Regions from separate parts of the Methylibium sp. genome, predicted to be linked through region 1. Evidence: predicted binding sites of a transcription regulator. Region 1 holds the regulator's gene; each other region holds the start of a gene.
The links. Region 1 encodes FNR, which switches genes on or off when oxygen is low (the NO sensors DNR and NnrR bind a similar motif). Its sites were predicted from a motif close to TTGATNNNNATCAA; they were not measured.
Positions count from the first base shown of each region.

Region 2: the regulator FNR is predicted to act here: its motif matches at 2,711-2,724, upstream of ACQY9S_RS16580 (universal stress protein).
Region 3: the regulator FNR is predicted to act here: its motif matches at 2,951-2,964, upstream of ACQY9S_RS18745 (universal stress protein).

Region 1 covers NZ_OZ257250.1:588,178-595,551, forward strand. The annotation lists gene ccoN (cytochrome-c oxidase, cbb3-type subunit I) at 1-537, shown strand, start outside; gene ccoO (cytochrome-c oxidase, cbb3-type subunit II) at 562-1,191, shown strand; gene ACQY9S_RS02740 (cbb3-type cytochrome oxidase subunit 3) at 1,202-1,372, shown strand; gene ccoP (cytochrome-c oxidase, cbb3-type subunit III) at 1,365-2,288, shown strand; gene ccoG (cytochrome c oxidase accessory protein CcoG) at 2,317-3,801, shown strand; gene ACQY9S_RS02755 (hypothetical protein) at 3,833-4,078, shown strand; gene ACQY9S_RS02760 (hypothetical protein) at 4,097-4,351, shown strand; gene fnr (fumarate/nitrate reduction transcriptional regulator Fnr) at 4,380-5,105, opposite strand; gene hemN (oxygen-independent coproporphyrinogen III oxidase) at 5,279-6,709, shown strand; gene ACQY9S_RS02775 (sulfite exporter TauE/SafE family protein) at 6,732-7,374, shown strand, end outside.
Region 2 covers NZ_OZ257250.1:3,524,461-3,531,834, forward strand. The annotation lists gene ubiM (5-demethoxyubiquinol-8 5-hydroxylase UbiM) at 1-524, opposite strand, end outside; gene ACQY9S_RS16570 (DUF883 family protein) at 811-1,134, shown strand; gene ACQY9S_RS16575 (phenylacetate--CoA ligase family protein) at 1,160-2,569, opposite strand; gene ACQY9S_RS16580 (universal stress protein) at 2,778-3,617, shown strand; gene ACQY9S_RS16585 (RNA polymerase sigma factor) at 3,651-4,949, opposite strand; gene ACQY9S_RS16590 (SRPBCC family protein) at 4,985-5,512, opposite strand; gene ACQY9S_RS16595 (YciI family protein) at 5,536-5,952, opposite strand; gene ACQY9S_RS16600 (YciI family protein) at 6,078-6,434, opposite strand; gene ACQY9S_RS16605 (VOC family protein) at 6,539-6,961, opposite strand; gene ACQY9S_RS16610 (DUF3297 family protein) at 7,093-7,344, opposite strand.
Region 3 covers NZ_OZ257250.1:4,006,280-4,013,653, reverse strand. The annotation lists gene ntrB (nitrate ABC transporter permease) at 1-219, opposite strand, end outside; gene ACQY9S_RS18760 (CmpA/NrtA family ABC transporter substrate-binding protein) at 235-1,629, opposite strand; gene ACQY9S_RS18755 (PDZ domain-containing protein) at 1,763-2,011, opposite strand; gene ACQY9S_RS18750 (trypsin-like peptidase domain-containing protein) at 2,008-2,523, opposite strand; gene ACQY9S_RS18745 (universal stress protein) at 3,029-3,472, shown strand; gene ACQY9S_RS18740 (TraR/DksA family transcriptional regulator) at 3,526-3,894, shown strand; gene ACQY9S_RS18735 (MgtC/SapB family protein) at 3,910-5,166, opposite strand; gene ACQY9S_RS18730 (MBL fold metallo-hydrolase RNA specificity domain-containing protein) at 5,163-6,518, opposite strand; gene ACQY9S_RS18725 (EAL domain-containing protein) at 6,810-7,374, shown strand, end outside.

The DNA.
Region 1 (7,374 bases):
CACAAGCTGCGCGACGACCCGATCCTGAAGTTCCTGATCGTCTCGCTGTCCTTCTACGGCATGTCGACCTTCGAGGGTCCGATGATGTCGATCAAGACGGTGAACGCGCTGTCCCACTACACCGACTGGACCATCGGCCACGTGCACAGCGGTGCGCTCGGCTGGGTCGGCTTCATCTCGATGGGCTCGCTGTACTACCTGATCCCGCGCATGTTCGGCCGCAAGGAGATGTTCAGCGTGCGTGCGATCGAGCTGCACTTCTGGATCGCGACCATCGGCGTCGTGCTCTACATCGCCGCGATGTGGATCGCCGGCGTGATGCAGGGGCTGATGTGGCGTTCGGTGAACCCCGACGGCACGCTGGTCTACAGCTTCGTCGAGGGCGTGAAGGCGACCTTCCCGTTCTACGTGGTGCGCCTGCTGGGCGGGCTGCTGTACCTGGGCGGCATGCTGCTGATGGCGTGGAACGTCGTGATGACCGTGAAGGTGGGCAGCCGTGAGCGCGTGCCCGTGCCAACCTCGCTCGCAAGAGCCTGAGTCACCCGTCAAGGACCTGATGACATGAGCAACGAACACAATACGGCGCCGGCCAGCGGCCACGCGCGCATCGAGACGTCGAACTGGCTGATGATCGTGCTGATCCTGGTGGTGGTGGCGATCGGCGGTCTGGTCGAGATCGTGCCACTGTTCTTCCAGCGCAGCACCACCGAGCCGGTGGCCGGCCTCAAGCCCTACACCGCGCTGCAGCTCGCCGGCCGCGACGTCTACGTGCGTGAGGGCTGCTACAACTGCCACTCGCAGATGATCCGGCCGTTCCGTGCCGAGACGCTGCGCTATGGCCACTACTCGGTGGCCGGCGAGTTCGTCTACGACCGGCCGTTCCAGTGGGGCAGCAAACGCACGGGCCCCGACCTGCAGCGCGTGGGCGGTCGCTACAGCGACGAGTGGCACCGCATCCACCTGAACAACCCGCGCGACCTGGTGCCGGAGTCGAACATGCCGGCCTACACGTGGCTCGCGACGGCGCCGGTCGACGCCGCGATCATGCCCACCAAGCTCAAGGTCCTGCGGCAGCTCGGTGCGCCCTACAGCGACGCCGAGGTCGCGCAGGCGGCCGACGACGTCAAGGGCAAGACCGAACTCGATGCCCTGGTGGCCTATCTGCAGGTGCTCGGCACCGCGGTGAAGTGAGGAGCGTGAGATGAACCTGAATGAACTGCGGGCGGCGGTGACGCTGCTGTCCTTCCTTGTCTTCATCGGCATCGTGGCCTGGACGATGGCGCGGCGCCGCCGCGAGGCCTTCGACGAGGCGGCGCAGCTGCCGTTCGCGGCCGGCGACGAGCCCAACCGGCTGGAGGGCCGCCATGAGTGATTTCGTCACGAGCGGCTGGCCGCTCTTCATCGGCATCGTCACGGTCGTGGGCCTGGCGGCCTGCCTGATACTGCTGTTCATCGCCAGCCGGCGCAAGGTGATGGCGGGCGACAACACGACCGGCCACGTGTGGGACGGAGACCTGCGCGAGTTGAACAACCCGCTGCCACTGTGGTGGGTGGGGCTGTTCGTGCTGACCGTGCTGTTCGGTGCGCTCTATCTGGTGCTCTATCCCGGGCTGGGCTCCAATCCGGGCCAGTTCGACTGGACCTCGCGCTCGCAGTACCAGGCGGAGATGGAGCGTGGCCGTGCCGAGGCCGAACCCCTCTACACCCGCTTCGCCGCCATGCCGGCGGCCGAACTGGCGCGCGACCCGCAGGCGCATGCCCTGGGCGAGCGGCTCTTCATCAACAACTGCGCCCAGTGCCACGGCTCCGACGCGCACGGCAGCAAGGGCTTCCCGAACCTGACCGACAACGACTGGCTGCACGGCGGTGCGCCCGAGCAGATCGCGCAGACCATCGCACAGGGGCGCCAGGGCATGATGCCGCCGATGGCCGCGGCGGTCGGCAGCGCCGAGGACGTGCGCAACGTCGCCAACTACGTGCTGAGCCTGTCCGGCAGCCCGCACGACAGCATCGCTGCACAACTGGGGCGCGAGAAGTTCGGTGCCTGCGCGGCCTGCCACGGTCCGGGCGGCAAGGGCAATCAGGCCCTGGGCGCACCCAACCTGAGCGACAAGATCTGGCTGCACGGCTGGGGCGAGGACGCGGTGATGAAGATGGTCAACGAAGGCAAGACCAACGTGATGCCGGCGCATGCCGGGCGGCTGAGCGAGGCGCAGATCCAGGTGCTGGCCGCTTACGTCTGGGGGCTGTCGAACACCGGCGGCGCCGCGGTCGCGGCGAAGCAGTGAACTGCCGGAGCGCGACCCCGAGCCGCTGATGAATCGTCCTGCCTCACGCGTCATCCCCATCGCTGCCGCGCCCGACGACACGGGCGAGATGGTGTCGCTGTACGCGAAGCAGGCGACGATCCATGCGCGCGCGGTGCACGGCTGGTTCGCCGCCTGGCGCTGGGCGCTGGTGTGGCTCACGCAACTGGTGTTCTACGGCCTGCCGTGGCTGCCGTGGAACGGCCGCCCGGCGGTGCTGTTCGACCTGGGGGCGCGGCGCTTCTACATCTTCGACCTGGTGCTCTATCCGCAGGACTTCATCTACCTCACCGGCCTGCTGATCCTGTCGGCCTACGGCCTGTTCCTGTTCACCGCCGTGGCCGGTCGTCTGTGGTGCGGCTACGCCTGCCCGCAGACGGTCTACACCGAGATCTTCATGTGGGTCGAGCACCATATCGAAGGCGACCGGCAGGCGCGCCTGAAGCTCGACGCCACGCCCTGGGGCGCCGCGAAGCTGGCCCGCAAATCGGCCAAGCATGCGGTGTGGCTGGCGATCGGGCTGTGGACCGGCTTCACCTTCGTCGGCTACTTCACGCCGATCCGCGAGCTGGGCGGCGAGGCCCTGAGCCTGTTCGGTCTCGCCGGCCCGGGTGCCGCCGGGCCGGGCCCCTGGGAGTGGTTCTGGGTGCTGTTCTACGGCTTTGCGACCTACGGCAATGCCGGCTTCATGCGCGAGCAGGTCTGCAAGTACATGTGCCCCTATGCGCGCTTCCAGAGCGCGATGTTCGACCACGACACGCTGATCATCAGCTACGACACCGCGCGCGGCGAGCCGCGCGGCTCGCGCCCGCGCAGCCTGGCGCACGACGCGCTGGCGGCCCAGGGCAAGGGCGACTGCATCGACTGCACGCTGTGCGTGCAGGTCTGCCCGACCGGCATCGACATCCGCCAGGGGCTGCAGTACGAGTGCATCGGCTGCGCCGCCTGCATCGACGTCTGCGACGGCGTGATGGACAAGATGGACTATCCGCGCGGCCTGATCCGCTACGCGACGCAGAACGGCCTGGCCGCCGGCCGCAGCACGCTGGACTGGCGCCGGGTGTTCCGTCCGCGGGTGCTCGTGTACAGCGTGATCCTGCTGCTGGTCTCGGGCGGTTTCGTTGCCAGCCTGGCACTGCGCAGCCCGGTGCGGGTCGACGTGGTGCGCGACCGTGGCACGCTGGCGCGGCTGGTCGACGAAGGGCGCATCGAGAACGTCTACCGTCTGCAGGTGATGAACGCGACCGAATCCGCGCAGCGCTACCGCGTGGCCGTGAGCGGCATCGCCGGTGCCCAAGCGCAGGTGCGCGGCGAGGTGCTGCTGGCGCCGGCCGAGTCGCGCTGGGTGCCGGTGGCCGTGCAGATCCCGCCGCAGACGGCCGCGGCGCTGGGGCCGGGCGCGCACCCCTTGCGTTTCGAGCTCACACGCGAGGTCGACGGCAGTCAGCCGGCGTTCAGCGTGGTCGAGAAGTCCACTTTCGTCGTGCCGCGCTGAGTGCGGTACGCTGCTCACCAGGAGAGTCTCCATGGCACAGACGAACGCAAAGATCCTGGCGCCCTCCCCGGCAGCGCAGCTGCCGTGGTGGCGCGAGCCCATGCTCTGGCTGGTGCTCGGCGGGCCGCTCGTGGTGGTGGTGGCCGCCATCGCCACCGCCGTGATTGCCGTGCGCGGCAGCGACCCGGTGCTCAGCCGCGCGAGCGAGTCCCTCGACAGCAGCACGCCTGCGGTGCAGGCACGCAACCACGCGGCCACGCCCAGGGCGCCGCACTAGGGCCGGCCGGGACACGCCATGAGGCAACGCACGTTGTGGATCGCCTGGCCCTCGTTCATGATGGCTGGCGTGCTCGAGATGCTGGTGTTCAGCGCCGCCGATCCCGCCGACTTGAGCGGCTGGGTCGGCAGTGCGTTGCAGAGCGTGTCACCGGCGGGTGTGTACACGCTGGCCTTCTTCAGCTTCTGGATCGTGTGCGCGCTCACGTCGATGCTGACGCTGCTGCTGGCGACGCCGGAGCCCGAGGGAACCGAGCCGCGCCGCTGGCCCTGAGTGAGCGGGGGCCTCCGCGCTCGGGGGCTCAGCAGGGGCCGTTGACGAGCCGGCGCAAGCCGGCTTCGTCGAGCACGCGGATGTCGCGTTGCTTCACTTCGAGCAGCCCCTCGTCCTGGAACTTCGAGAAGGTGCGGCTCACCGTCTCGAGCTTGAGGCCGAGGTAGCTGCCGATCTCCTCGCGCGTCATGCGCAGCACCAGCGACGAGGCCGAGAAGCCGCGCGCCTGCAGCCGCTGCGTCAGATTGAGCAGGAAGGCGGCGAGCCGCTCCTCGGCGCGCATGCTGCCGAGCAGCAGCATCACGCCGTGGTCGCGCACGATCTCGCGGCTCATGATCTTGTGGAACTGGTGCTGCAGCGGTGTCGACTCGCGCGAGAGCGTCTCGAGCTGCGTGTAGGGGATCTGGCAGACCTGCGAGTCCTCGAGCGCCACGGCGTCGCAGGCATGGCGGTCGGTGCTGATGCCGTCCAACCCGAGCAGCTCGCCCGCCATCTGGAAGCCGGTGACCTGGTCGCGTCCGTCGTCGGCCGAGACGCGGGTCTTGAAGAAGCCGGTGCGTACCGCGTAGAGCGACTCGAAGCGATCACCGGCGTGGAACAGCGCGTCGCCGCGCTTGACGGCACGGCGGCCACCCACCAGTTCGTCGATCCGGTCGAGGTCCGCATCCGACAGGCCGACCGGCAGGCACAACTCGCGCAGGTTGCAGCTCGAGCAGGCAACCTTGAGCGCTTCGATGCGGATGGGTTGTTCCATGCGGACCATTATGGGTGCGCGCTCGGCGTGAGCTCCGCAAGGCGCGTCAGCGGGTGTGTCCGGGGCAAGTTGCATGATCGGCCTCAAGATGAGTGCAGATTGTCCGGGCCCGTCGACCCCGGGGCTTGATGCAGATCAAGTGCAGGGCGCTGGGCGCTGGGCACAGTCTGGGCATGTCCAGCACTCCCACGACCGCCAAGCCGGCGCCCGCCGCACCGACCGAGGAGCTTCTGAGCCGACTGGACGCGGGCGGGCCGCGCTACACCTCCTATCCCACGGCGGACCGCTTCGTCGAGGCCTTCGGTCCCGCCCAGTACCGGCAGGCGTTGGGGCAGCGCCGCAGCGGCCCGCAGTCGGCCGGTGCGGTGGGCGGCAGTTCACCGCTGTCGCTGTACGTGCACGTTCCGTTCTGCGAATCGGTCTGCTACTACTGCGCCTGCAACAAGGTGATCACGCGCCAGCACCGGCATGGCGCGGAGTACCTGGAGTCGCTCGGACAGGAGATCGCGCTGCACGTGGGCGCGCTCGGCCCGGGGCAGCGCGTGAGCCAGCTGCACCTCGGCGGCGGCACGCCGACTTTCCTCAGCGACGGCGAACTCACGCAACTGATGTCGCTGCTGCGCGCGGCCTTCGACGTGCAGACGCAGGCCGAATGTTCGATCGAGGTCGACCCCCGCACCGTCGATGCCGGGCGGCTGGCGCACCTGAAACACCTCGGCTTCAACCGCCTGAGCTTTGGCGTGCAGGACTTCGATCCTGCCGTGCAGCAGGCGGTGCACCGCATCCAGCCGCAGGAGCAGGTCTCGGCACTGATGGCCAGTGCCCGCGCGCTGGGCTTCGATTCGATCAACATCGACCTGATCCACGGTCTGCCGAAGCAGACGCCGGCTTCGCTGGCACGCACGGTGGAGCAAGTGGCCCGGCTGCGGCCGGACCGCGTGGCGCTCTACGGCTACGCGCACCTGCCGCAGCGCTTCAAGCCGCAGCGGCGCATCCATGCGCAGGACCTGCCCGGCACGGCGCAGCGTGTCACGATGCTGTCGAACGCGATCGCCGGCTTCCTGGAGCACGGCTACGACTACATCGGCATGGACCACTTCGCGCTGCCGACCGATGCGCTGGCGACGGCCAAGCGCCAGGGGCGGCTGCACCGCAACTTCCAGGGCTACAGCACCCAGCCCGACTGCGATCTGATCGGCCTGGGCGTGTCGGCGATCGGTCGCGTCGGTGCGACCTACAGCCAGAACGCCAAGTCGCTGCCGGAGTACCAGGACGCCTTGCGCGCCGGCGAACTGCCGGTGGTGCGCGGCCTCGTGCTGACGCGCGACGACGTGGTGCGCCGCTCGGTGATCATGGCGCTGATGTGCCAGGGCCGGGTGGTGTTCGAGTCGATCGAGCTGGCCCATCTGCTCGACTTCAGGCGCTACTTCGATGCCGAGCTGCAGCGGCTCGAGCCGCTGGTCGGGCAGGGCCTGGTCGAGATCGACGCCGACGCGATCCAGCTCACGCCGCTGGGCTGGTACTTCGTGCGTGCGGTGGCGATGGTGTTCGACCGCCACCTGCAGGCCGATCGCGACCGCGAGCGTTATTCGCGGTTGATCTGAGACAAGTGCGCGGGGTGCGGCAATGAGCCTCGCACTGATCACGACCGGCCTCGTGCTGGGTCTGGCCGGCAGTCCGCACTGCGTTGCGATGTGCGCCGCACCCTGTGCGGCCGTCGAGCGGGCCTGTCCCGGCGCGCGCCCGTGGCAGGCTGCGGTGTCGCTGCAGCTCGGACGGCTGCTGTCCTACGGCAGTGCGGGGGCCCTGGTGGCGGTGGGCGCCGGCTGGCTGGCCGAGATGTTCCAGGCCACCGCCTGGCTGAAACCCTTGTGGACACTGTTGCAGGCGGCGGTGATGGTTTTCGGCCTGTGGCTGCTGCTCACCGGCCGCATCCCGCGCGTTGCGCTGGGCCGCCTCACGGCACCGCTCTCGGCCGTGCCGATGCTCGGGCCGCTCCCGGCCATGGGGCGGGTGCGCCAGCGCGGCTGGGCCTGGTCGGGGGCCGTCGGCCTGCTGTGGGCGGCCTGGCCTTGCGGCCTGCTGTACTCGGCGCTGGTCGTCGCCGCGCTGGCCGACGGGCCGCTCGCCGGTGCGGCGGTGATGCTGGCGTTCGCGCTCGGCGGCGCGCTGGCCTTGTTGCTGGGCCGCAGCCTGCTGGGCCGCCTGGGCCGCGGCGCGGGCGCCGTGCGCTTGGCCGGGGTGCTGCTGGCCGCCGCTGGGGCGTGGG
Region 2 (7,374 bases), 1.6 Mb from region 1:
CGGCTGTCGGCGGCGACGACCAGCGGGGCGCTCAGGCGCCGGCCGTCGGCGAGCGTGACCCGGGCGCGGTCGGGGCCCAGCGCCAGCGCAGCGACGCGGGCCTCGCAGGCCAGTTGCACGCCGGGGCGGCTGCGCGCCGCGGCCAGCGCCGCGCTGCGGATCCGGTGGTTGGGCACCAGCCAGCCCAGCGGCGATGGCGGGCCCCCGTCCTCCTGCACGGCGAAGCGCAGCAACGAAGGGCTGTTGCCGTCGAGCACGCGGGCTTCGCACAGCGGCGCGACCTCGGCCGGCGACAGGTGCTGCCACAGGCCCAGCGCCTGCATCACGCGCCGGCCACGCTGCGTCAGCGCGATCTCGCGGCCGTCGGGTGCCGGGGCCTCGAGCGCGGCGAGGGAGCCCTGTTCGAGCAGCTGCACCGACAGGCCGGCGTCGGCCACCGCGCAGGCCAGCGCCAGGCCGGCCGGGCCGGCGCCGATGATGAGCACGTCCGCATCGGCGCCCCGGGAGGAGTCAGGCAGAACCACCAGCGGATGGTGCCCTGCCGCGGGGGCCGGCCCTTGACGCAAGTCAAGCGTCCTGCGCCCGTTGCTGCCTAGAGATCGGGCGCCACGACCTGTGGGCCTTGCCGGCGCACTTTCTGCATGCCGAGGGCAACTGCGTGTCCGGCCGGGCGGCTGGCCTTCGATGCCCAGGCTCCGCCTCCGATTGACCCTGGTCAAACGTCGCCCCCGCCATCTGCCTAGCATGGCCCGATCCACAACCCGAACGCCGCGGCGGCCAGCGCTGCGTTCCAACGGCAAGGAATGCACCATGGACCCGACAGCCACACCCCCCGAGCTCGCCGCCCGCGAACGCCTCGCCCACGGGCTGCAGCAAATGGTCGACGAGGCCAGCCACCTGCTCAAGGACGCGCAGCGCGCCGGCGGCGACCAGCTCAACGCGACGCGCGACAAGTTCGAGACGCAACTGCGCCGCGCCCGGGCCGAGCTGGGCCGGCTCGAGGACGAGGCGATGTACAAGGCTAGGCGCGCCGCGCGCAACACCGACCACGCGGTGCACGAACATCCCTACGCCGCGATGGCGGTCGCCGCCGGGGTGGGGCTGCTGGTCGGCATGCTGATCGCGCGCCGCTGAGCGCGCGGGGTCTCGCTGCCGCCCCTCAGCGTCGGGCGGGCACGCCGGCCGGCAGCACGACCACGCGGCGCAGCTTGCCGCTGGCGCGCTGGTGCAGGGGGGCCGCGCGGCCGAGCGAAATCTGCGTTCCGGTGACGCCGTGGTGCGCGAGGAACGCCGCCAGCGCGCGCCGCGAACTCTCGAAGGCGGTCCGCGCATCGGTCACCGCCGCCTCGAAGCGCAGTTCGATCGAGCCGTCCGCTGCGCACAGCACCTGGAACTGGGTGACGTGCGCGCCCTCCTCGATGGCGGTTTCCAGCGCCAGCGGCAGGATCGTGACCGGACGGCGCCGCGCGTCCCGCAGCCGCAGCGTGTCGTCGGCACGGCCCTGCACCTCGATCAGCGGGAAGGCGCTGCCGCAGTCGCAGCGCCCGGCCAGCCGGCGCACGCGGTCGCCCAGCTGGTAGCGCAGCAGCGGCTGCGTGTGGTTGGCCAGGTTGGTGAGCAGCGTGGTGTGCGACATGCAGCCCGCCGGGACCGGCTGCAGGCGCTCGTCGACCGGCTCCAGGACCACCCAGTCGTCGTTCAGGTGCAGGTGGCCGTGCGCGCACTCCCAGGCGATCGTGAAGAACTCGGAAGCACCGTAGTTGTTGCGCACACTGCAGCCGAAGGCCTCGCGGACCAGCTCGCGCTGCTCGTCCGACAGCTGCTCGCCGCCCATCCACACCTCCTTCAGCGTCAGCTGCAGCGCGCCGTCCTGCTGCATCCGCGCCAGCGCCGCGGCGCAGCTCGGGTAGGTGATCAGCACCGTGGGCTGCAGCGCCTGCAGGTCGCAGGCCACGTCGCGCAGCGGGTCGAGCACCGAGAACACGCGGATCTGCGGCGCCAGTGCGGCAGGCACCAGGCGCCGCAGGCGCTCCATGCTCACCAGGCCGGCGAAATGGCCGCCGGTCGCGCCGACGAAGGCGAAGCGCTGGCGCGCGCCCCAGCTGCCGAGCGACGGCTGCGCCGGGCTGGCACCGCGCAGGCGCAGCGCGTCGATCGCGTCGTAGGCGGCCAGGCTCCGCGCGTCCTGCACGAACAGCCCCGGCTCGCCGCTGGTGCCGGAGCTGGTCCACAGCAGGTAGTCGCCGAGCCAGGCGTCGGCAATGCGGCCCGGGTCGGCCACGAAGGCCTTCGCGGCGGCGTGGGTGATGCGCCGGTCGGTGGCCCAGTCGTCGAAGTGCTGCATCAGCTCGGCCTTGCACACCGGCTCGAAGTCGGCGAGCTGCCGGGCGTGCGGCTGACGCCCACGGTAGAACGGCGAGTCGCGCAGCGCGGTGTCGATCAGGCTTTGCAGTCGCTGCTCGCGCAGCCGCCGGCCGGCGCCCGCCGGGTCCAGCCCCGCGCACCAGGTCTCGCTCCAGGCCCGCATCCACTGCCAGGCGTTGAAGGGGGGTGGGGGGTGCGTGGTCATGCGGGGGTGGTGCCTGGGTGAGAGCGGGAAGCGCTTCGGCGCCGGGCGGCGCGAGGCACGAGCATGCGCCCGAGGCGGCAGCGCTGGCAAGGAGGGACGCGCCGGCCCGTTGCTGCACGGCGCCGGCCGCCTGGGGCCCGGTTGATCCACGTCAAGCCATGCCCGCCGATCGGGACTAGCGTTGAAGCCTCGCATGAGGAGCAAGACGATGAGCGACCTGAAGTCGATCCTGGTTCATCTGGACGATTCGAGCGGCAGCGCGCGGCGCTTGCAAGCGGCGCAGCGCCTGGCCGCGGCCCACGCGGCGCAGATCGACACGCTGTACGCGGTGATGCCGTCGATGCTGCAGAACCCCTATGCCTTCACCATCGAAGCGGGCGCAGCCTCGCTGCTGATCGAGGCCGAGAACGAGCAGCGCGAGCGCGCCCGTGCGGCCTTCGAGCAGGAGCGCCGCGCCGCGGGCGGCATGCCGGGCGTGAAATGGAGCGAGACGCGCGGCGAGCCCGTCAGTGCCTTCGTGCGCCGTGCCTGGGGGGCCGACCTGCTGGTGCTGGGCCAGCACGACCCCGACCACACGGTCTATGCCGGCGTGCCGCCGGACTTCACCGCGTCGGTGCTGATCGACAGCGGCAAGCCCGCCCTGGTGCTGCCCTATGTCGACACCGGCCCGACGCTCGGCGATACCGTGATCGTGGCGTGGAAGTCCACGCGCGAGTCGGCGCGCGCCGTCACCGCGGCGCTGCCGCTGCTGCAGCGGGCGCTGAGCGTGCACGTGATGGCCTGGGACGAAACGCCGGACGCCGACCAGCGCACGCCGCTGGAGATCGAGTCCTTCCTGCAGCGCCACGACGTCACGGCCACGGTGCACCGCGACGCGCCGCCGACCGGTGGGCTGGGCGAGCTGCTGCTGTCGCAGGCGGCCGACCTGCTGGCCGACCTGCTGGTGATGGGCTGCTACGGCCACGGTCGTGCGCGCGAATGGGTGCTGGGCGGCGTAACGCGCACCGTGCTGCGCTCGATGACGCTGCCGGTGCTGATGGCCCACTGACCGCAGGCGCCTCGCAAGCCGCCGGCCCGCCCTTCAATTCGATGCGTTCGAATGCAATGCCGCATGAGCGGCGCGCGCCCGCTCCAGCAGCAGCTCGCGTTCGCGCACATTGCGCGTCAGCGCTGCGGCGCGCTCGAACTCCGTGCGCGCTTCGTCATGGCGGCCCAGCTTGGCCAGCAGGTCGCCGCGCACGCTCGGCAGCCAGTGGTAGCCGGCCAGCGCCGGACTCGATGCCACGGCGTCGACGACCTCCAGCCCGGCCGCGGGCCCGAAGGCCATGCCGACCGCCACCGCGCGGTTGAGCTCGATCACCGGCGACGGCGCCACCTGCGCCAGCGCGTCGTAGAGCGCGACGATCAGCGCCCAGTCGGTGTCGGCAGCGCGCGCGGCGCGCGCATGACAGGCGGCCAGTGCGGCCTGCAGCGCATAGGGACCGCGCATGCCGCCCAGCGCCGTGGCACGCGCCAGCGCGGCGAGGCCGCGGCGGATCAGCAGCGGGTCCCAGCGCGAGCGGTCCTGGTCGAGCAGCAGCACCGGCCGGCCCTGCGCGTCGACGCGGGCATGGGTGCGCGAGGCCTGGATCTCCATCAGCGCCACCAGGCCATGCACCTCGGGCTCGTCGGGCGCCAGCCCGGCCAGCACGCGGCCCAGGCGCAGCGCCTCCTCGCACAGCGCCGGGCGCATCCAGTCGTCGCCGGCGGTGGCCGAATAACCCTCGTTGAAGACGAGGTAGACGACCTCCAGCACCGAGGCCAGGCGCGGCGCGCGCTCCTGGGCCTGCGGCACCTCGAAGGGCACGCGGGCCGCGCTCAGCGTGCGCTTGGCGCGCACGATGCGCTGCGCGATCGTGGCTTCCGGTGTGAGGAAGGCGCGCGCGATCTCGGGCGTGCTCAAGCCGCCCAGCAGTTTCAGCGTGAGCGCCACGCGTGCCTCGGTGCTGAGCACCGGGTGGCAAGCGGTGAAGATCAGCCGCAGCAGGTCGTCGCCGATGTCGTCCTGGCGCGCCGCGTCGAGCGCATCGACGAAGTCCGGCACCACGCCGGCCTGCAGCGCATCGAGGTCGTGGCCCAGCTCCTCGTGCTTGCGCGCATGCAGCGCGTCCTGGCGCAGCCGGTCGAGCGCGCGGTGCTTGGCGGTGGTCATCAGCCAGGCACCGGGCTTGTCGGGCAGGCCGTCGGTGGGCCAGTGTTCGAGCGCGGCGACCAACGCGTCCTGCGCCAGCTCCTCGGCCAGGCCGACGTCGCGCACCATGCGCGCGACCGCGCCGATGATCTTGGCCGATTCGATGCGCCAGACGGCGTCGATCGCGCGGTGCGTGTCGGTCGTCGCCACCGGTCGCCGCCGCTCAAGCCGCGCTCGCGGGATGCTCAGCGCGCCTCGGCCGCGGCCTTCAGGTTCACGAGGCCGGCCTCGAAGTCGCGGCCGACCATGCGGTCCATGCTGAAGAACACGCCCATCAGCTTCGACACGAAGGTGGCGGGGCCGTGCATCGCCCAGGTGACGGTGGTGCCGCCGCCGTCCGGGCGCAGCGCGAACTCGGCGGTGTTGTGGGCCGTGAAGGGCTGCTCGAAGTCGAGCGCGATCGTCACGTGCGTCGGCGCCGCGGTGTCGGTGATCTTCATGCTGCCGACACCGACCTCCTTGCTCTCCCAGGCGTAGAAGGCGCCGGGGCCGCGTGTCACATCGCCATAGCGCTGCTTGATCGCCGGGTCCTTGCGCGCGTAGGGGTTCCAGGTGTTGAAGCCTTTCAGGTCCTCGATCAGCGCGAACACGCGCTCGGGCGGCGCCTCGATGCGCAGGCTGCGCTCGACGCGGAACTGGTCGGGCCGCGTCGCCGCGTAGAGGAGCAGCAGCGCCAGCGCGGCCAGCACGGCGAGGGCGAGGGTCTTGAACATGTCGGTCTCCTAAGGGGGTGGGCTCAGCCTTGCGGGGCCAGCAGTTCGCGCAAGCGCTCGACCGACTCGCCGGGCGGGAAGTCGTCCAGCTCGTAGAGCGGGCGCACGTCGATCTCGCCGTCGGCCAGTTCGCCCATCGGCGCCGGAAAGCGCCGCGCCCATTCCATCGCCTCTTCCCTCGAGCGGGTCTGGATCAGCGTGTAGCCGGCGACCAACTCCTTGGCCTCGGCGAACGGGCCGTCGATGACCGTGCGCGTGCCGCCGGCGTAGCGGATGCGCCAGCCCTTGCTGCTGGGTTGCAGGCCGGCGCCGTCGAGCAGCACGCCGGCCCGGGCGAGCTCCTCGTGGTAGGTCGCCATCGCGGCCATCAGGCGGTCGTCTTCGGGCATCACGCCCGCTTCGGTGTCGGGCGTGGCCCGCACCATGATCATGAATCGCATCGCAGTGCTCCTGGTCGTGGTGGAGAAGAGAGCCTTTCGGGGCCCTTGTCGGTACGACGAGCGGCGCGCGGCCGGATCGACAGCCGCGGCTCCGGATCGCGGAAAAAACTTCCCGACGCGCGGACTCAGGGGTCCGGCTCGTAGCAGGGCCCGACCTGCCGCACCTCGACCGTGCACCACTCGGCGGCCGGGCAGGTGGCGGCGATCGCCAGCGCTTCCTCGCGCGTGGCCACATTCAGCAGGAAGAAGCCGCCGACCATTTCCTTCGCTTCGGCGAAAGGCCCGTCGGTCAGCTGGGTGCGGCCCTCGCGCACCTGCAGGCGCACGCCCCGGGAGGCGAGCGAGTTGCTCGCCTCGAGCACCCCGCGTGCCTGCAGGCCGGCGGTGAACTGCAGCATGCGCTCATAGACCTGCTGCCCGGCCTCGACGCCGCGCTCGCGGCGCTGGCCGGTGGGTTCGACGATCAGCAACATGTAGGACATTTCGGCTCCACGTCACCCGCCCCCCGCGCCCGACGGGGCGCGACGGCGTGACCGGTGCCGATTCTGCGTCCGCCGCGTGACTTGCGAAGCGCCGGGCGACCGTATCAGAACGGCTGCAACTCCCCATTCACGATCCACGGCGTGCCGAACTTGTCGATCAGCATGCCCCAGCGCTTGGCCCAGAAGGCCGCCTGCATGGGCATGGTCACCTGGCCGCCGTCGGCCAGCGCCGCGAAGACGGCTTCGGCCTCGGCGGTGGTCGGGTAGTCGAGCGCGATCGACACGCCCTTGATGCCTTCGTACGGCGCGCCCCCCGGGCAATCGCCCGCGTAGAGCATGCCGCCGCCGGGCAGCACCAGGCGCGCGTGCAGGATGCGGTGCAGAAACTCCTTGGGCATCTGCTCGGCCATGGGCGACTCGGCGCCGCTCATCAGCACTTCGAGCTTGGCCTTCAGCGCGCGCTCGTAGAAGCGCATGGCGTCGGCGCAGTTGCCGTTGAATCCGAGGTAGGCGATGGCTTGGGTCATGGCGTGGGCTCCTGGGTGGGTGGCAAGGGCGGGCCGTCGGGTCGGGTTCCGGGGCCTGCATGCTGACGACGAACGAGCGGGGTGCGGATCGACACGCTGCCCGGCATTTTTTAGCACGGGCCCCGCGCGGCTCAGCGGTAGAACGCCTCCACCTTGCCCTTGAGCTTGATCAGCAGCGGCTTGCCCTTGCGGTCCAGCGTCTTGCCGGCGGCCACCTTCACCCAGCCCTCGCTGACGCAGTACTCCTCCACGTCGGAGCGCTCCTTGTCGTTGAAGCGAATGCCGATCTCGTGTTCGAACACGGCGGCCAGGTGATGCGGGCTGGCCGGGTCGACGGACAACCGGTCGGGCAACGGGGGAGCGGCTTGGCCTTCTTCTTTCATGGGCGACCTCTTGTCGGGTGGCGATGGAGA
Region 3 (7,374 bases), 1.1 Mb from region 1:
CGGGAAACCCGAGCGGCCGGCGGTCGAGCCGGCCTCGGCGCCCGGGTCCTTGCCGAGCAGGCGGGCGTACTCGATCTGCTCCGGCGTCATCGTCGCGGCCGGCGCCGCCGCGCTGCCCGCCGCCGGCCGCGTGGCGAGCTGCCACACGATCAACAGCAGCGCGAGGATCAGCGCCGACAGCAGGCCGGCGCGCAGGTTGAGCGAACGGGCTCCGTTCATGGCCGTCCGGTCCGCTCAGGTGCGCTTGATCGCGAAGCTGCCGATGTAGGGTTCGGGCTGTTCGGGGTCGAACACCTTGCCCATGATGGTGAACTTCGGGTACGCGCCGTCGGGCACCTTCTGGTCGAGCTGCTTCATCGTCTTCTTGGCGTCGGTCAGCAGGAACACCTTCTCGGCGATCTGCCTGTAGTTCACGTCGCCCTTCACGTAGCCCCAGCGCTTCATCTGCGTGAGCATCCACACCGCCATGCTCTGCCAGGGGATGGGGTCGAAGTCGGCGCGGTCGGGCACGTTCCTCACGTTGCCCAGGCCGTCGGCGAACTTGCCGGTCAGCACCTGCGTCACCACCGTCTCGGGCTGGTTCAGGTAGGCCTGCGGCGAGATCACCTTGGCGATCAGCTCGCGGTTCCCGGGCTTGCGCGCCATGGCCGCGGCGGTGAGCACCGCGCGGTACAGCGCCGCGAAGGTGTTGGGGTTCTGCTGGATGAACTCGGTGCTGGTGCCGAAGGCGCAGCAGGGGTGGCCGTTCCACAGCTCCTTGGTCAGCAGGTGCAGGAAGCCCACCTCCTCGAACACCGCGCGCTGGTTGAAGGGGTCTGGGCCGAGGTAGCCGTCGATGTTGCCGGCGCGCAGGTTGGCCACCATCTCGGGCGGCGGCACCACGCGGATCTGGATGTCGCGGTCCGGGTCCAGCCCGGCCTCGGCCACGTAGTAGCGCAACAGGAAGTTGTGCATCGAGTACTCGAACGGCACCGCGAGCTTGAAGCCCTTCCACTGCTTCGGGTCGCGCTTGTCCTTGTGCTTGTTCGCCAGCGTGATGGCCTGGCCGTTGGTGTTCTGGATCGTCGCCACGTTCATCGGCGTGGCGTTGGAGCCCACGCCCATGCTGATGGCCAGCGGCATCGGGCTCAGGAAGTGCGTGGCGTCGTACTCCTTGTTGAGCATCTTGTCGCGGATCAGCGCCCAGCCGGCCGTCTTGACCACCTGCACGTTGAGGCCCTGCTTCGAATAGAAGCCCAGCGGGTGAGCCATGATCAGCGGCGTGGCGCAGGTGATCGGGATGAAGCCGATCTTCAGGTCCTTCTTCTCCGGCGCGCCGGCCGCCTGGGCCAGGGCCTGCAGCGGCGCGATCGGCAGCACGCTGGCGATCGCCGCCATGGCCGTGCCCTTGCCCACCGCGCGCAGGAAGCGCCGGCGCACCGCGTCCTGCGGGAACAGCGCCTTCACCAGCGTGGCCTCGACGAAGGCATTCGAATAGGCCTCGAATTCGGCCGTCTCGCTGCGGCGGCGCAGCTCGGCGGTGGCGGCGTCGGCCGCGTGCTCGGCGGCAGACCCGTGGCGGCCACAGCTGCAACGCATCAGCAGCGGGCGGTCGGCGTCGTACGGGTCGAAATTGCGCTCGTTGCTCATCGGGCATCCCTTCGGCTTGGATCAGGATCGATGCTAGGGACGCGGCACGGCTCGCGCGATCGTGCGCGGCGGGGATGTTTTGTAGGGGTGGCACTACACGGCGGGTCCCGCCCCGTCGGGCACCGCAGCGGACCTACTGCAGGCGCAGTTCCAGGTAGGCCTGCTCGCGGAACACGGTCAGCGTCGTGCCGCTGACCGAGCGCCAGGCCAGCAGCGCCCGTGCGAGGTCGCCGCTGTGCCCGATGGGTCGGCCATTCATGCCGACGATGATGTCGCCCGCCTGCAGTCCGATGCGCTCGGCCAGCGAATCGATGCCGACCGCGCCGACCCGCGCCCCGGACGCATACGGTCGGCGTGCGTCCAGCGCCGTGAAGGGCGTCACGTCGTCGAACTCGGCGCCCAGCCGCGGCCGGGGCGCAGCGAGGCGGAGCGGCCATGCGGCGGCGGCTCGGGCAGCACGAGCGGCACGCGCAGCAGCGCGATGTCGGCCTCCTCGTCCTCGCCCACCAGCGTGGCGGCGACGACGCGCTGGTCGGGCAGCTTGACCGCGATGCGCTGGCTGCCGGCCACCGCGTGCGAGGCCGTGACGATCAGGCCGTCGGCACCGGAGATGATGAACCCGGCCCCGATGCGGTCGGCCACCCGCTCGTCGCCGACACGGCGCGGCGCCCCAGGCTTCGGCGCCTCGGCCGCCGAATAGGACATGCCCACGCCGAACACCCCCACCGCGGCCGACAGGCCGCGCTGCAGCGCCGGCGCAAAGCTCATCGGCAGCACACGTGGCTCCGGCGCGGCGGATCCTTGCTGCAGGCCCGCGCAGGCCGCGAGCAGCCCCGCGCCGGCCGCCATGACGCCGGTTCGCGCGAAACGCCGCCACCACGCAGCGCGTTTCATCGAACAGCGTGAGTCTGGGTCGGCCGCATGGCGGCATGCCTCCGGGAACCTGCCCGCGCGCCGTGCGCAGGGTCCGGATCACTCTAGGGCCTGTTCACGCTACCGGAGGGCACACGTGACCCATGAAACGAAGGCCATCAAGGCGCAAAGCGCAGCCGGGGTCGGGCCCCGGCGAGCCTTTGCAACGCCGAGGGCGTTTGTTTCATGGGTCACCCTTCGGGCCCGGGTTGCACAGGTCGCAGGGCGGCGTTGCTCAGTCGTTGCGTGCAACAGCACGCCGCCTCCTTCGCGCCTACCCCTGCGGCCTGTGCAACCCGGGCGTGTGCCCTCCGGTAGCGTGAACAGGCCCTAGCCAGACGACCCCCAACGCGGCTTGCGCTGCATCAAGGCCGCGGGCCCGCCGGCGCCGCGCCGCGCCGCGGCCTGTTTGATCCTGGACAAGCCTGTTCGCACCGGCGCCACCTAGACTGAATCGACCGCAGCGCTGCAGGCACAGGCATTCACCATGTTCAAGCACATCCTGGTTCCCGTCGACGGCGGCGCCCTGGCCGACCGCGCGATGCAGGCGAGCATCGACTTTGCGCTCCAGCTCGGCGCGTCGATCACTGCCTTCATCGCCGAGCCGCCGGTGCCGCCCGCGGGCTCGACCCGCAGCGCCGCGCACTACCTGCGGGATCTCGAAGCGCATGCGCGGGCCACGGCCGAGCACGCGAAGGGCGTGCTGTCGGCGTTCGAGCGGCGCGCCACCGACGCCGGCGTTCCCTTCGAGGGCTTCTTCGCCCAGGCCCACGAGATCGATGCGGCGATCGCCGATGTCGCCCGCCAGCGCGGCTGCGACCTGATCGTGATGGTGACGCACGGGCGCGGCCTGTTCGGCGAGTGGCTGTTCGGTTCGCAGACGCGGGGCGTGATGGTGCGCAGCGAGTTGCCCCTGTTGATGCTGCACTAGAAGTCGCCGGATGGTCCGGCGGCAATCCCTGATCCACCCCGAAGGCAACCCGCATGAACACCCGGCCCTACGCAGACATCCGCGACGACCTGCTCGCCCGCGAGGCGCGGTTGCGCGACGAGGTTCGCGCACACCGCGCGCAACTCGTCGAGCCCGGCGCCGCCACCGGCAACACCTTCATCGCCGGCAGCGAAGGCGCCGCCGCCGATGCGGAAGACGAACTCGAGATCACGCTGATCAGCCACTGGCAGCGCGAACTCGACGAAGTGAGCGCGGCGCTGCAGCGCCTGAATGTCGGCGGCTACGGCGACTGCGAACGCTGCGGCAAGCCGATCGGCCTGCCGCGGCTGCGTGCACTGCCCGAGGCGCGCCTGTGCCTGACCTGCCAGGAGCAGGCCGACCGGGCTCCCCACCGCAGCTGACCGACGCAACGGCCCTCAAGGCCGCAACAGCCACCACGCCGCAGCCCACGCGAGCGCGAGGCTGACCGCCAACGCCGCCCCGACGCGCAGCGCGTAGGCCCGCCCGCCGGCCACGGCCGCCACACCGCAACGCGTCAGCGTGTTCGCGCTGACGGCCAGCAGCACGCCGCGCAGCATCTGCTCGGTCGACAGCTCGCCGGCCGCGTGCAGTGAAGCGAGCGACGCCACCGGCGCGTGCGCGTCGAGCAGCGCGGCGAGCGCGACGCTCAGGCCGAGCCCGGCGTCTCCGTAGTGGCGCTGCGCATTGCCGACCCCCAGCGCGACGACACCCAGCGTCAGCGCCACCACGATCGCCTCGCGCGGCCGCAGCGCGCTGCGTGGCGGGCCCGCCGGCGCCGCAGCGAGCGCACCGCGCGAGCGCAGCGACAGCAGGCCGATGGCCAATGCGCCTGCCGCGCCGGCCAGCGCCACCGGGAACAGCGCGACGGCGGCAGGCGGCGACAGCACCGCGCTCATCACCAGCACCTGCAGCCAGGTGGCCACCGCCGAGAGCGCGGCGGCGCCGGCCAGCACCGCCGTCTGCGCCGGCTGCGCGCGCGAGCGGCTGCCGAACGATGCGACGGTCGCGGTGCTCGAGACGAATCCCGATACGAAGCCCGACACGAGCACGCCGCCGCGCACACCGAGCCAGCGCAGCGCCACCTGACCGCCGGCCTGCATGGCCATGATCAACAGCACCAGCGCAACGAGCGGCCTCAGACTGATGCCACCGAATGCCTCGAGCGGCCGCGACGGGACCAGCGGCAGCACGATCAGCGCCAACGCGGCCAGCAGCAGTCCGTCATGCAACTCCTGGTCGCTCAGCAGCTGGGTCGCGAAACGGTGCAGCCGCTCACGCGCCGCCAGCAGCGCCGCGAGGCCGGCGCCGCAGGCCGCCCCGAGCGCGGGCGAGAGCACCGACTGCACGCCGATCAGGTAGGTGGTGAACAGCGCCAGTTCGGTGGTCAGCCCCGGATCGCGCGAGCGACTTCTCCCGTACGACAGCGCGGCCAGTGCCGCCACCAGCACCGCCCCGGCCACCACCAGCCCCGGCACCGGCAGCCATTGGGCAAGGCCGCCGGTGGCCGCCGCGACCGCAAAGCTGCGCAGGCCCGCGGCCTCGCGGTCGTCGCCGCGGCCCTTGCGGCGTTCGCGCTCGATGCCGATCAGCAGGCCCGCGCCCAGCGCGACCGCCAGCCCGAGGACCCCGTCCGGCAGCGCGTCCAAGCTCACACCTCCAGCGTCGCCCCGTGCTCCGGCACCGACACGCGCCAGCCCAGCTCGTCCTGGATGCGCAGCCGCAGCGTGTCGGCCGCCGCGGGCTCGCCGTGGACGACGAAGGTCCGCTCCGGCGGCGACGCGAAGCCGCGCAGCCAGTCCATCAGCCCGTCGGCATCGGCATGGCCGGAGAAGCCTTCGAGGTGGCTGACCTCGGCCTTCACCGCGATGTACTCGCCGTGGATCTTGACCTCGCGCGCGCCGCCGATCAGCGCCGCACCGCGCGTGCCGCCGACCTGGAAGCCGGGAAAGACGATGTGGTTGCGCGGGTTGGGCGCCAGCGCCTTCAGGTGGTACAGCACGCGCCCGCCGGTGGCCATGCCGCTGGCCGAGATGACGACCTTGGGCCAGCGCTGGCGTGTCAGGCGCTCGGACTCCTTGGGCCCCGCGACCAGCGTCACGCCGTCGGTCAGCGTGCCGGCCTCGCGCGGTGCGATGCGCAACAGCTTGCGATGGTGCTGGTAGAGCGCGGTCGCGGTGCTCGCCATCGGGCTGTCCAGGAAGACCGGCAGGTCGGCCGGGATCTCGCCGGCCGCCTTCAACCGCTGCAGCACCAGCAGCAGCGCCTGCGCACGGCCGACCGCGAACGACGGCAGCAGCACGCTGCCGCCGCGCCGCACCGTGGCGCGGACGATCTCGCCCAGCTGCGCCTGCACGTCGTCGCGCGGATGCCGGCGGTTGCCGTAGGTCGACTCGATCAGCAGCACGTCGGCCTGCGCCACGCGGCCAGGCGCCGGCATCAGCAGGTCGTCGCTGCGCCCCAGGTCGCCCGAGAACACCAGCGTGCGGCCGTTCGCGCGCACGCCCACCGACATCGCACCCAGCAGGTGGCCGGCAGGCGTGAGCTCGATTCGCGCGTCGCCGATGCGCACACTGCGGCCGGCCGGCAGCGCCACGATCCTCGAGATGGCGCGCTTGGCGTCAGCGACGCTGTACAGCGGCAGCGCCGGCTGGTGGCGCGACCAACCGCCCCGGTTGGCGCGCCGTGCGTCCTCTTCCTGCAGGTGCGCGCTGTCGAGCAGCAGCACCTCGGCCAGGTCGCGTGTGGCGGCAGAGGCGTGCACCGTGCCCTTGAAGCCCTGCTTCACCAGCACCGGCAGCCAGCCGCAGTGGTCGAGGTGGGCGTGGCTCAGCACCACCGCGTCGATCAGCGCCGGCGGCACCGCCAGCGGCGCCCAGTTGCGCTCGCGCAGCGTCTTGTAGCCCTGGAACAGGCCGCAGTCGAGCAGCACGCGCGCACCGCCGAGCTCGACGAGATGCCTGGAGCCGGTGACCGTATCGGCGGCGCCGAGGAAGGTGATCTTCATGCGGGACGTGCGGATCGCGAACCGCGCTGTGACGACGCCGGACTCTCGCACAGACGACACGCCGCCGCGACGGGGCTCGCCGCCCGTTGACCTCGATCAATGCTGCGCGTGTGGCCCCGCGGGGCAGGAAACCGCCCGCCCCGCCTCGACGGCGGGGCACCGAGCGCCGTGTAACGAGTCAGCAAGGCGTTGGGCGGCGCAGCCGCGCTCAATCGCGCCGGGCACTTGCCGATATAGCGACGGTGGGCGGTCGCCGCGCCCAGCCAGACTCCCCTTTGCCGCTGAACCCGAATGTCCATCGCCGCCCCCGTTCTCGCCAGCAACGCTGGCGCCTCGCCACGTGACTCGCTGGCGTGGGCAACGGTCGACGCGCTGTCCGAGCATGCCTGCGTCGTCGACCGCCACGGCATCGTGTGCGCGGTCAATCGCGCATGGCGCCTGCGCGCGGCGGCCGACAGCGGGCGCCCGCGGCAGGCGGTGGAAGGAAGCGACTATCTCGGCACCTGCGACAGTGCCACCGGGCCGGAGGTGGACTGGACGCATGCGTTCGCGGCGGGGGTTCGCCAGGTGCTGGCCGGCCGGCGCGAGCGTTTCTCGATGGAGTATCCAGGCCCTTCGCCGGCGGACGAACGCTGGTTCGAAGCCGCCGTCACGCGCTTTGGGAGCGAATGCGACCTGTTCGTGATCGCGCACCAGGACATCACGGAGCGCCGTCGCCGCGATCAGGGCCTGCGGCGATTCGGCGCCGCGATGGAAGCGACGGCCGACGCGATCTTCCTGATCGACGTCAGTCGCATGGCGCTGGTCGACGTCAATGGCGCCGCATGCCAGATGTATGGCCACTCGCGGGCAGACC